DNA from 2 places in the Pseudomonas sp. AK106 genome. Region 2 is predicted to be linked to the other one. Evidence: predicted binding sites of a transcription regulator. Region 2 holds the regulator's gene; the other holds the start of a gene.
What was found. Region 2 encodes sigma-54, which starts transcription at its own class of promoters, with help from an activator protein. Its sites were predicted from a motif close to ANTGGCATNNANNTTGCTNT; they were not measured.
Positions count from the first base shown of each region.

Region 1 (4,923 bases), 2.5 Mb from region 2:
GTCATTGACGAACGTGCGGAAACGCTTGAGTTTCTCCGGGCTCTTCAGCGCATTCGCCCACTCGCATTCATAACGGTCGACCACCAACTGCATCTGCGCCTCCAGTTCAGCTGCCAGCCCCAGGCTGTCATCGATCACCACGGCCTTCAGAAAATCCAGCCCGCCTTCGAGGGACTCGCGCCACACCGACGTCCGCTGCAACTTGTCAGCGGTGCGGATGTAAAACATCAGCACGCGGTCGATGTAGCGAATCAGCGTCTCGTCGTCCAGATCGGTGGCGAACAGCTCGGCGTGGCGCGGGCGCATGCCGCCGTTGCCGCACACGTAGAGATTCCAGCCGTTCTCCGTGGCGATCACGCCGATGTCCTTGCTCTGGGCTTCGGCGCATTCGCGGGTGCAGCCGGACACTGCGAACTTCAGCTTGTGGGGTGAACGCAGGCCTTTGTAGCGGTCCTCGATAGTCAACGCCATTTGCACGCTGTCCTGCACGCCGTAACGGCACCAGGTGCTGCCGACGCAGGACTTCACCGTCCGCGTCGATTTGCCGTAGGCATGGCCGGTCTCGAACCCGGCGGCGATCAGCTCGGCCCAGATGTCCGGCAGCTCGTGCAACTGCGCGCCGAACAGGTCGATGCGCTGGCCGCCGGTGATCTTGGTGTACAGGTCGTATTTCTTTGCGACCGCGCCGATGGCGATCAAACCGTCCGCAGTGATTTCCCCCGCAGGAATGCGCGGCACCACTGAGTACGTGCCGTTCTTCTGCATGTTGGCCATGAACGTGTCGTTGGTGTCCTGCAACGGCACCAGCGACGGTTCCATGATCGGCCGATTCCAGCACGAGGCGAGGATCGAGCCGACGGTGGGCTTGCAGATGTCGCAACCCAGATGGCCTTTGCCGTGGCGGGCCAGCATCTCGTCGAAGCTTTCAATGTTTTCCACCCGGGCGAAGGCGTACAGCTCCTGACGCGTGAAGGGGAAGTGCTCGCACAGGCTTTTATCGACGGTGACGCCGCGGGCGATCAGCTCGTGCTCGAACACGCTCTTCAGCAGCGCTGCACAACCGCCGCAACCGGTGGCGGCCTTTGTGCAGGCCTTGAGCCCGGCGAGGTCCGTGCAGCCGCCGTCGATGGCCGAGCAGATCGAGGCCTTGCTGACGTTGTGGCACGAGCAAATGGTTGCCGTGGCGGGCAGGGCATCGGCGCCAAGCGTCGGCGCGCCGTCGCTGTGGGGGAGGATCAGGCTGGACGGATCGGCCGGCAGCTTGATGCCGTTCTGCACGTATTGCAGCAAGGTGTCGTAATAGCTGTTGTCGCCCACCAGCACGGCGCCGAGCACCTTTTTGCCATCGGCGGACACCACCAGGCGGCGATAACTGCCGGTGGCCTCGTCGATAAACCGGTAGCTGCGCGCGCCCGTCAACGCGCCGTGGGCATCGCCGATGGAGCCGACATCGACTCCGAGCAGTTTCAGTTTGGTGGACATGTCAGCGCCGAAGAATGGCTCGGCGGTCAGGTCGCACAATTGCGCGGCGACGTTGCGCGCCATTTGATAACCCGGCGCGACGAGGCCGAAAACGCTGCCGTTCCAGGCGGCGCACTCACCGATGGCGAAAATGTCGGCGTCGCTGGTGCGGCAATGTTCGTCGATGGCGATGCCGCCGCGCGGGCCCAGCGCCAGTTCACACTGGCGGGCGAGGGCGTCCTGGGGGCGTATGCCGGCAGAGAAGACGATCAGATCGGTTTCGAGGAATTCATCGCCGGCGAAATTCATCCGGTAGAGGTATTCCTCCCCCGCGCTGATGGATTGCGTCGCGCGGGACAGGTGCACGCCCACGCCCAGCGCTTCGATGCGCGCCTTCAGGGCGGCGCCGCCGTGGTCATCCAGCTGCACCGGCATCAGGCGCGGCGCGAATTCCACCACGTGGGCTTCCAGGCCCAGGGACTTCAGCGCGTTGGCCGCTTCCAGTCCCAACAGCCCCCCGCCAACCACCACGCCGCGTTTCGCCTGGCTGGCGGCGGCGCGGATGGTGTCGAGGTCGTCCAGGGTGCGGTAGACCAGCCGAGAATGGCCTTCAGCGCCTTCGATGGGCGGTACGAAAGGATAGGAACCCGTCGCCAGCACCAGCTTGTCGTACCCGAAGCTGCCCTTGGCGGTGATCACTTCGCGCCGCGCCCGGTCGATTTCCAGCACCGGCACACCCAGGTGCAGCGCAAGCCCGGTCTGCTCATATAAAGAAGCAGCGCTCATCGCCAGTGACTCGGCGTCGCGACCGCCAAAGTATTCGGACAGATGCACGCGGTCGTAGGCGCGCTGGCCTTCCTCACCGAACACATGAATGCGATAGCGCTCGAGGGCGCCGGCGGCGATCAGTTGCTCGACGCAGTGGTGACCCACCATGCCGTTGCCGATGACGATCAGGGTTTGGACGTCGTTGAGTGGGGCGACTGTGGTGTTCATATCGAGTCCCGGCCAAGGCCAATCAGGTTTTTCGAAAGCAAAAAAAAGGCGCCCGGAACCTCTCGGTTCCAGGCGCCTTTGCCTGTTCTTTTAGGGGTTGCCGCGCGACCACAGTGTCGACGCCAACCTGGTGAGCCCGACGCCGCGAACGGCTGGCGGTCCGCGTTGACCGGCCAGGGCTGCCAACCGCGTGTTCAGGCTGGACTTGATAAGGGACTTAGCAATGGCTGTGCCAGTGGGAATATCGACGCGCCGGCCCCGCTTCTTTCCGGCCAGACGCGCAGGTTTGACGGGCCGGAAGCGTGATCGTTATTCGATCTCATCGCCCTCCATAGCGAACGGTTCCGGCTCGAAAAGGGTGCGATTTAAGCTGATGCGCCCCACGGTGAAGCTCAACGCCCATTGATCGGGTGAGCAACTTTCGCTGAAACCGCCCGCTGCACGTTCCACGGCCAGGCTGGCCTGCTGTTTGCAATATCCCGTTCACAGGCAATCAACGCCGATTGCCATATTCACGACAAAGGCGCCGTGTGCTCTCCGTTTTCCAACGGATGAGAACAGGGCGTCTTTTTTTGCTTTCAGGAAACGGAATATGGCAAGCAGCAGCGTAAAGAGCGTGTGTCCTTATTGTGGCGTCGGTTGCGGCATCGTCATGCAGGTCGAGGACAACCGGGTCATCAAGGTCGTCGGCGACAAGACGCACCCGAGCAATTTCGGCCGACTGTGTACCAAAGGCACCACCTGCGGCCAGGCGATTGCCGAGTCGGGGCGGATGGAGTCCGCCTACATCCGCCATCAGCGCAGCCACGAGCCAGTGCGCGCGGAAATGGACGCCGCCATCAGCGAAACCGCCCGGCGCTTGCGTGGGATTCTGGATCGCGACGGTCCCGGCGCACTGGCGTTTTACGTCTCGGGGCAGATGTCTCTGGAGGCGCAATACCTGGCCAACAAGCTCGCCAAGGGCTTCGTGGGCACGGCGAATATCGAATCCAACTCTCGGCTGTGCATGGCCAGCGCGGGCAGCGGCTACAAGCTCTCGTTGGGCGCGGACGGCCCGCCCGGGTCCTACGATGACTTAGACAAGGCCGACCTGTTTTTTGTGATCGGCGCCAATATGGCCGACTGTCACCCCATCCTGTTCCTGCGCATGATGGACCGGGTCAAGGCCGGGGCGAAGCTGATCGTCGTCGACCCCCGGCGCAGTGCCACCGCCGACAAGGCCGGCCTGTTCCTGCAAATCAAACCGGGCACCGACCTCGCGCTGCTCAATGGGCTGTTGCACTTGCTGGTGAAGAACGGCGACACCGATGCCGACTTCATTGCCTCGTTCACCCAGGGCTGGGACGTTATGCCCGACTTCCTCGCCGAGTACGCGCCCGCATACGTCGCGCAGATCACCGGCCTGGCCGAAGCCGACATTCGTCAGGCTGCGCGGATGATCGGCGCGGCGCCCGAGTGGATGAGTTGCTGGACCATGGGCCTGAACCAGAGCACCCACGGCACCTGGAACACCAATGCGCTGTGCAATCTGCATTTGGCGACCGGGGCGATTTGCCGGCCCGGCAGCGGTCCGTTTTCCCTGACCGGGCAACCGAATGCCATGGGCGGAAGGGAAATGGGCTACATGGGCCCGGGACTTCCCGGACAGCGCTCGGTGTTGGTAGACGCCGACCGCCGCTTCATCGAAGACCTCTGGCGCATCCCGGAGGGCAGCATCCCGCACATGCCCGGCGGCGGCACCATCGACCTGTTCGAGCAGATGCGCGAGGGCGTGATCAAGGCCTGCTGGATCATCTGCACCAACCCGGTCGCCAGCGTTGCCAACCGCACCACGGTCATCGACGCCCTGAAGACCGCCGAACTGGTCATCACCCAGGACGCCTTCCTCGACACCGAGACCAATCGCTACGCCGACATCTTGTTGCCGGGCGCGCTCTGGGCTGAGGCGGAAGGGGTGATGATCAATTCCGAACGCAATCTAAACCTGACACAGAAAGCCGTCGATGCACCGGGCCAGGCGTTGCCGGACTGGCAGATCATCGCCAGGGTCGCCTGTGAAATGGGCTTCGCCGACGCCTTCAGTTACGCCTCGGCGGAGGAAGTGTTCGAGGAAATCAAACAGGCGTGGAACCCCGCCACGGGCTACGACATTCGCGGCGCCAGCTATGGGCGGCTTCGGGATCAACCGATGCAGTGGCCGTGCGCGCCCGATGACGAGCGCGTGCGCAATCCGATTCGCTACCTCAGCGAGATCAACGCGCGGCCCGTCGAGCGGGGCACACCAGCACGCCCGGCGATTGTCTTTCCCACCGCAAACGGCAAAGCGGTATTTTTCCCACGTCCGCACATGCCTCCCGCTGAACTGCCCAACGATGCATTTCCGATGGTGCTCAACACCGGCCGCCTGCAACACCAGTGGCACACCCTGACCAAGACCGGGAAAGTCCCGACACTGAACGCGCTAAA
Region 1 covers NZ_CP096426.1:4,214,589-4,219,511, reverse strand. Annotated here, with positions in the region: gene nirB (nitrite reductase large subunit NirB) at 1-2,457, opposite strand, end outside; gene M1E04_RS18555 (molybdopterin-dependent oxidoreductase) at 3,050-4,923, shown strand, end outside.
Region 1: the regulator sigma-54 is predicted to act here: its motif matches at 2,675-2,694, upstream of nirB (nitrite reductase large subunit NirB).

Region 2 (4,923 bases):
TGTCGACCGTCAGATCAGCCAGATCGATGATCGGGCCGAGCAGGGTCTTCTCGTCACGAATGGCTTCGGCCAGCGAGCGCGTTGCCGTGCTCAACGGATGACGGCGACGGGTCTCGGAAAAACGCTTGAGCAGGGTAGGTTCATCTGCATCGAGGAACAGCACGTCGCACTGGATGTGGCGGGCGCGTACCTCGGCGAGCATGCGTGGGAATCGGGTCAGGTGACTGGGCAGGTTGCGCGCGTCAATCGAGACCGCCAGTAAAGGCTCGGCCAATTCGGTGTTGATCAGTGCGCGCTCGGCCAGCTCCGGGAGCAGGCCGGCGGGCAAATTGTCGACGCAGTAGAAACCGCTGTCTTCAAGGACGTCGAGGGCCGTGCTCTTGCCGGAGCCGGAGCGGCCGCTGACGATGATCATGCGCATGATCAGTGACCGTTCTGGACGTCGAGCACGACGCTGTAAAGCTCTTCGTCGGTTTTGGCGGCGCGCAGGCGCTTACGCACATCGTCACGGTCGAGCATGCTGGCGATCTGGCGCAGCAGTTCCAAGTGAGCATCGGTGGCCGCTTCCGGGACCAGCAGCACAAACAGCAGGTCAACCGGCGCGCCGTCGATGGCGTCGAAATCGATGGGTTTCTCGAGATGCAGCACGGCGCTGACAGGCGTTGTACAGCCCTTCAGGCGGCAGTGGGGAATGGCGATGCCATTACCGAAACCGGTGGAGCCGAGTTTTTCACGGGCAATAAGGCTTTCAAACACCACCTGTTCATCAAGATCGGGCACTTGCTTGCCGATCATGCTGGCGATGTTTTGGAGTACGGCTTTTTTGCTGCCGCCTGGCACGTTCACAAGTGAACGGCCAGGGGTCAGAATATTTTCAAGTCGGATCATGAGTGGGGAGTGTCAGCGAGCAGTCGCGCCTTGCAGCAGACTTTGCTGTTTTTCCTTATGTTTTTTGAGTTGGCGGTCAAGCTTGTCGGCAAGCAGGTCAATGGCTGCATACATGTCGTCGTGTTCGGCGTTGGCAACCACTTCAGCGCCAGGAACGTGCAAGGTGGCTTCGATCTTCTGCTTGAGCTTCTCGACCTCCATCGTGACCTGCACATTCGTGATCTTGTCAAAATGGCGTTCCAGTCGGGCGAGTTTCTCGCCGATGTAGGTACGCAGAGGTTCGGTCACTTCCAGCTGGTGTCCACTGATGTTGACTTGCATACAGCTTCTCCTTCGTTGCCAGTGCATTAAGAGGCAGGCGTAATGCCTGCCACTGGAACACTTTGACATGTGACCTTTACATCAGTCGCTTGCGTTCGCTGGACGGCGAGATCCCAAGGGATTCACGGTACTTGGCGACTGTGCGACGGGCCACTTGAATGCCTTGTGCTTCCAGTAAACCAGCGATCTTGCTGTCACTCAACGGCTTTTTCTGATTTTCCGCAGCGACCAGTTTTTTGATGATCGCGCGAATCGCCGTGGACGAGCATTCGCCGCCTTCCGAGGTGCTGACGTGGCTGGAAAAGAAATATTTGAGTTCGTAGATCCCGCGTGGGGTGTGCATGAATTTCTGCGTGGTGACCCGGGAAATCGTCGATTCGTGCATGCCGACCGCCTCAGCGATGTCATGCAGAACCAGCGGCTTCATGGCCTCGTCGCCGTACTCAAGGAAGCCGCGCTGGTGTTCAACGATTTGCGTCGCCACCTTCATCAGCGTCTCGTTACGGCTTTGCAGGCTCTTGATGAACCAGCGCGCTTCCTGCAGCTGATTGCGCATGAACGTATTGTCGGCGCTGGTATCGGCACGACGCACGAACCCCGCGTACTGCGGATTGACCCGCAGGCGCGGCACGGATTCCTGGTTCAGCTCCACCAGCCAGCGCTCGTTGTCCTTGCGCACGATGACGTCAGGCACAACGTATTCGGCTTCACTGGACTCGATCTGCGAGCCGGGGCGCGGGTTGAGGCTCTGGACCAGTTCAATGACCTGCCGCAGGTCGTCTTCCTTGAGCTTCATGCGGCGCATCAGTTGCGCGTAGTCGCGGCTGCCCAACAGATCGATGTAGTCGCTGACCAGCTTCTGCGCTTCCGCCAGCCACCTGGTTTTAGCCGGCAACTGACGGAGCTGCAGCAGCAGGCATTCGCTCAGGTTGCGAGCGCCGATGCCCGCAGGCTCGAACTGCTGGATGCGGTGCAGAACGGCTTCGATTTCGTCCAGCTCGATATCGAGCTCAGGATCGAAAGCGTCGAGCAATTCTTCCAGTGTTTCGTCGAGGTAGCCCTGGTTGTTGATGCAGTCGATCAGCGTCACGGCGATCAGGCGATCGGTGTCCGACATCGGCGCGAGGTTGAGCTGCCAGAGCAGGTGGCTTTGCAGGCTTTCGCCAACGGAGGTGCGGGTGGTGAAATCCCACTCGTCATCGTCATTGCTGGGCAGGCTGCTGGCGCTGGTCTGATAGACGTCTTCCCACGCGGTGTCGACAGGCAACTCGTTGGGGATGCGCTCGTTCCAGTCGCCCTCATCCAGATTGTCGACGGTAGGCGCCGATTCCTGGTAGGTGGGCTCCTGAACATCAGCGTTGGGCTTTTGCTCTACGTTATCCGCCAAGGGGTCGGCGTTGTCGAAATCGTCGCCTTCCTCCTGCCGTTCCAGCATCGGGTTCGACTCCAGCGCCTCCTGAATCTCCTGTTGGAGATCCAGCGTCGACAACTGAAGCAAGCGGATTGCCTGTTGCAGCTGAGGCGTCATCGTCAGCTGCTGGCCCATTCTCAAGACTAGCGAAGGTTTCATGGCAGGGCTTAACACCTTATTCGCCGGCGCACTGCGCGCCATTTACTACCAGGGCGCCGAGGGCGCCAACTTAAGCAAATTATATGCCTGAAGCTGGAGGGTTTGCCTAGAGTGTGATGACAATTAAAAAACGAGGTCGGCGATAGCGCGCGTTGCGGCGTACCGCACAACCTCGTGTCATCACTGCGGTTACAGGCGGAACTCGTGACCCAGATACACTTCCTTGACCAATTGGTTGGCAAGGATGGATTCGGCGTCGCCTTCGGCAATTAGCTGCCCATCGTTGACGATGTAGGCGGTTTCGCAGATATCCAGCGTTTCACGCACGTTGTGGTCGGTGATCAGCACGCCGATCCCTTTGGCCTTGAGGTGGTGAATGATCTGCTTGATGTCGCCTACGGAAATAGGGTCAACACCGGCAAAAGGTTCGTCGAGCAGAATGAATTTCGGCGAAGTGGCGAGGGCGCGTGCGATTTCCACGCGGCGACGTTCACCGCCCGACAGGCTCATGCCCAGGTTGTCGCGAATGTGGGTGATGTGGAATTCCTGCAGCAGGCTTTCCAGCTCCTTGCGACGGGCAGTGCGATCGAGCTCCTTGCGGGTCTCCAGAATCGCCATGATGTTGTCCGAGACGGAGAGCTTGCGGAAGATCGACGCTTCCTGTGGCAGGTAGCCAATACCGGCGCGAGCGCGGCCGTGCATCGGCTGGTGGCTGACGTCCTGGTCGTCGATAAGAACGCGACCCTGATCGGCCTGAACCAGGCCGACGATCATGTAGAAGCAGGTGGTCTTGCCGGCGCCGTTGGGGCCGAGCAGGCCGACAATCTGACCGCTCTCGATGGACAGGCTGACGTCACGTACGACCTGGCGGCTTTTATAGGCCTTGGCCAGATGTTGGGCTTTCAGCGTTGCCATTACTGGGCCTTCTGCTGGTCGGTTTTCTTTTTCGGCTGGATGACCATGTCGATGCGAGGGCGTGGTGCGGTGACCTTGGTGCCGTTGGCACGGCCGGCGTTCACGACCTGCTTGACGGTGTCATAGACGATTTTCTCGCCTTCGGACGTGTTGCCGTCGTTGACTACTTTGGCCTTGTCGATCAGCACGATGCGGTTCTGGGCCGCGAAGTACTGGATGGTGACGCCCCAGGCCTGAACGATCGGTTTGTCCACCGATGGCTTCTGCTCGTAATAGGCCAGGTTGCCCACGGACGTGAACACGTCCACGTCGCCTTGCGGTGTCCGGGTGATGGTCACGGTGTTGCCGGTGATCTTCATCGTGCCCTGGGTGATGATGACATTGCCCTTGTAAGTGGCGATGCCTTGCTTGTCGTCCAGTTGCGCGTCATCCGACTGGATGTGGATGGGTTGATCGCGATCCGTCGGCAGAGACCAGGCGCTCGCGCTTCCCAGTGCTGCGCCCAGGCCGAGCAAAAAAGGAAGGGTTTTAACGAGCCTCATACTGTCCTCTTACGTTGGATAGCAGGTTCATCCTGCTTTCTTTCAGATACGCTTTCATACCCGTGCCGGTCGTTACACCGCCAAGGCCGTCGATTCTAACGGGTTGGGCAGTCTCCGCATATTGCTTCTGCGGGAATACAGTCATGCGGCTGCTGGTGATGATGGTGGTGCGGTTCTTTTCATCGGTGCGGTTGATGCGCACCGAGTCGATCAGCTCGACGTGATCACCCCCCGGCGACACTTCGGCGCGAACGCTCTGTACGTGCCACGGGAAGGTCGAACCTCGATACATCTGCAGCACCGGCGTGGTCATCAGGGTGACGTCGGTGGCTTTCAAGTGCTCGACCTTGTCGGCGGTCATGTCGTACTGCATGGTTCCGTCGGGCAGGTACTGAATGCTGTGGGCGTTGGTCGCGTAGTAATCGACAGCGCTTTCATCCACGGCAGCCTTGGGTTGATCGAGGAAGCTTTCCGGACTGATGTTCCAGTAGCCGACCGCTGCCAGCAGCAATGCCAGCACACCGAACAGCAGAAACGTACGAAACTTTTTGCTCAGCATAAATGCACTTCTATAGGTAGGCGGCATGAGCCGCTTCGAGGTTGCCCTGAGCCTTCAAGATCAACTCGCAGAATTCGCGGGCAGCGCCTTCGCCGCCACGTGCCTGGGTAATGCCATCGGCATGCTCG
Region 2 covers NZ_CP096426.1:1,011,447-1,016,369, forward strand. Annotated here, with positions in the region: gene rapZ (RNase adapter RapZ) at 1-421, opposite strand, end outside; gene ptsN (PTS IIA-like nitrogen regulatory protein PtsN) at 424-888, opposite strand; gene hpf (ribosome hibernation-promoting factor, HPF/YfiA family) at 901-1,209, opposite strand; gene M1E04_RS04585 (RNA polymerase factor sigma-54) at 1,286-2,779, opposite strand; gene lptB (LPS export ABC transporter ATP-binding protein) at 2,969-3,694, opposite strand; gene lptA (lipopolysaccharide transport periplasmic protein LptA) at 3,694-4,236, opposite strand; gene lptC (LPS export ABC transporter periplasmic protein LptC) at 4,223-4,795, opposite strand; gene kdsC (3-deoxy-manno-octulosonate-8-phosphatase KdsC) at 4,806-4,923, opposite strand, start outside.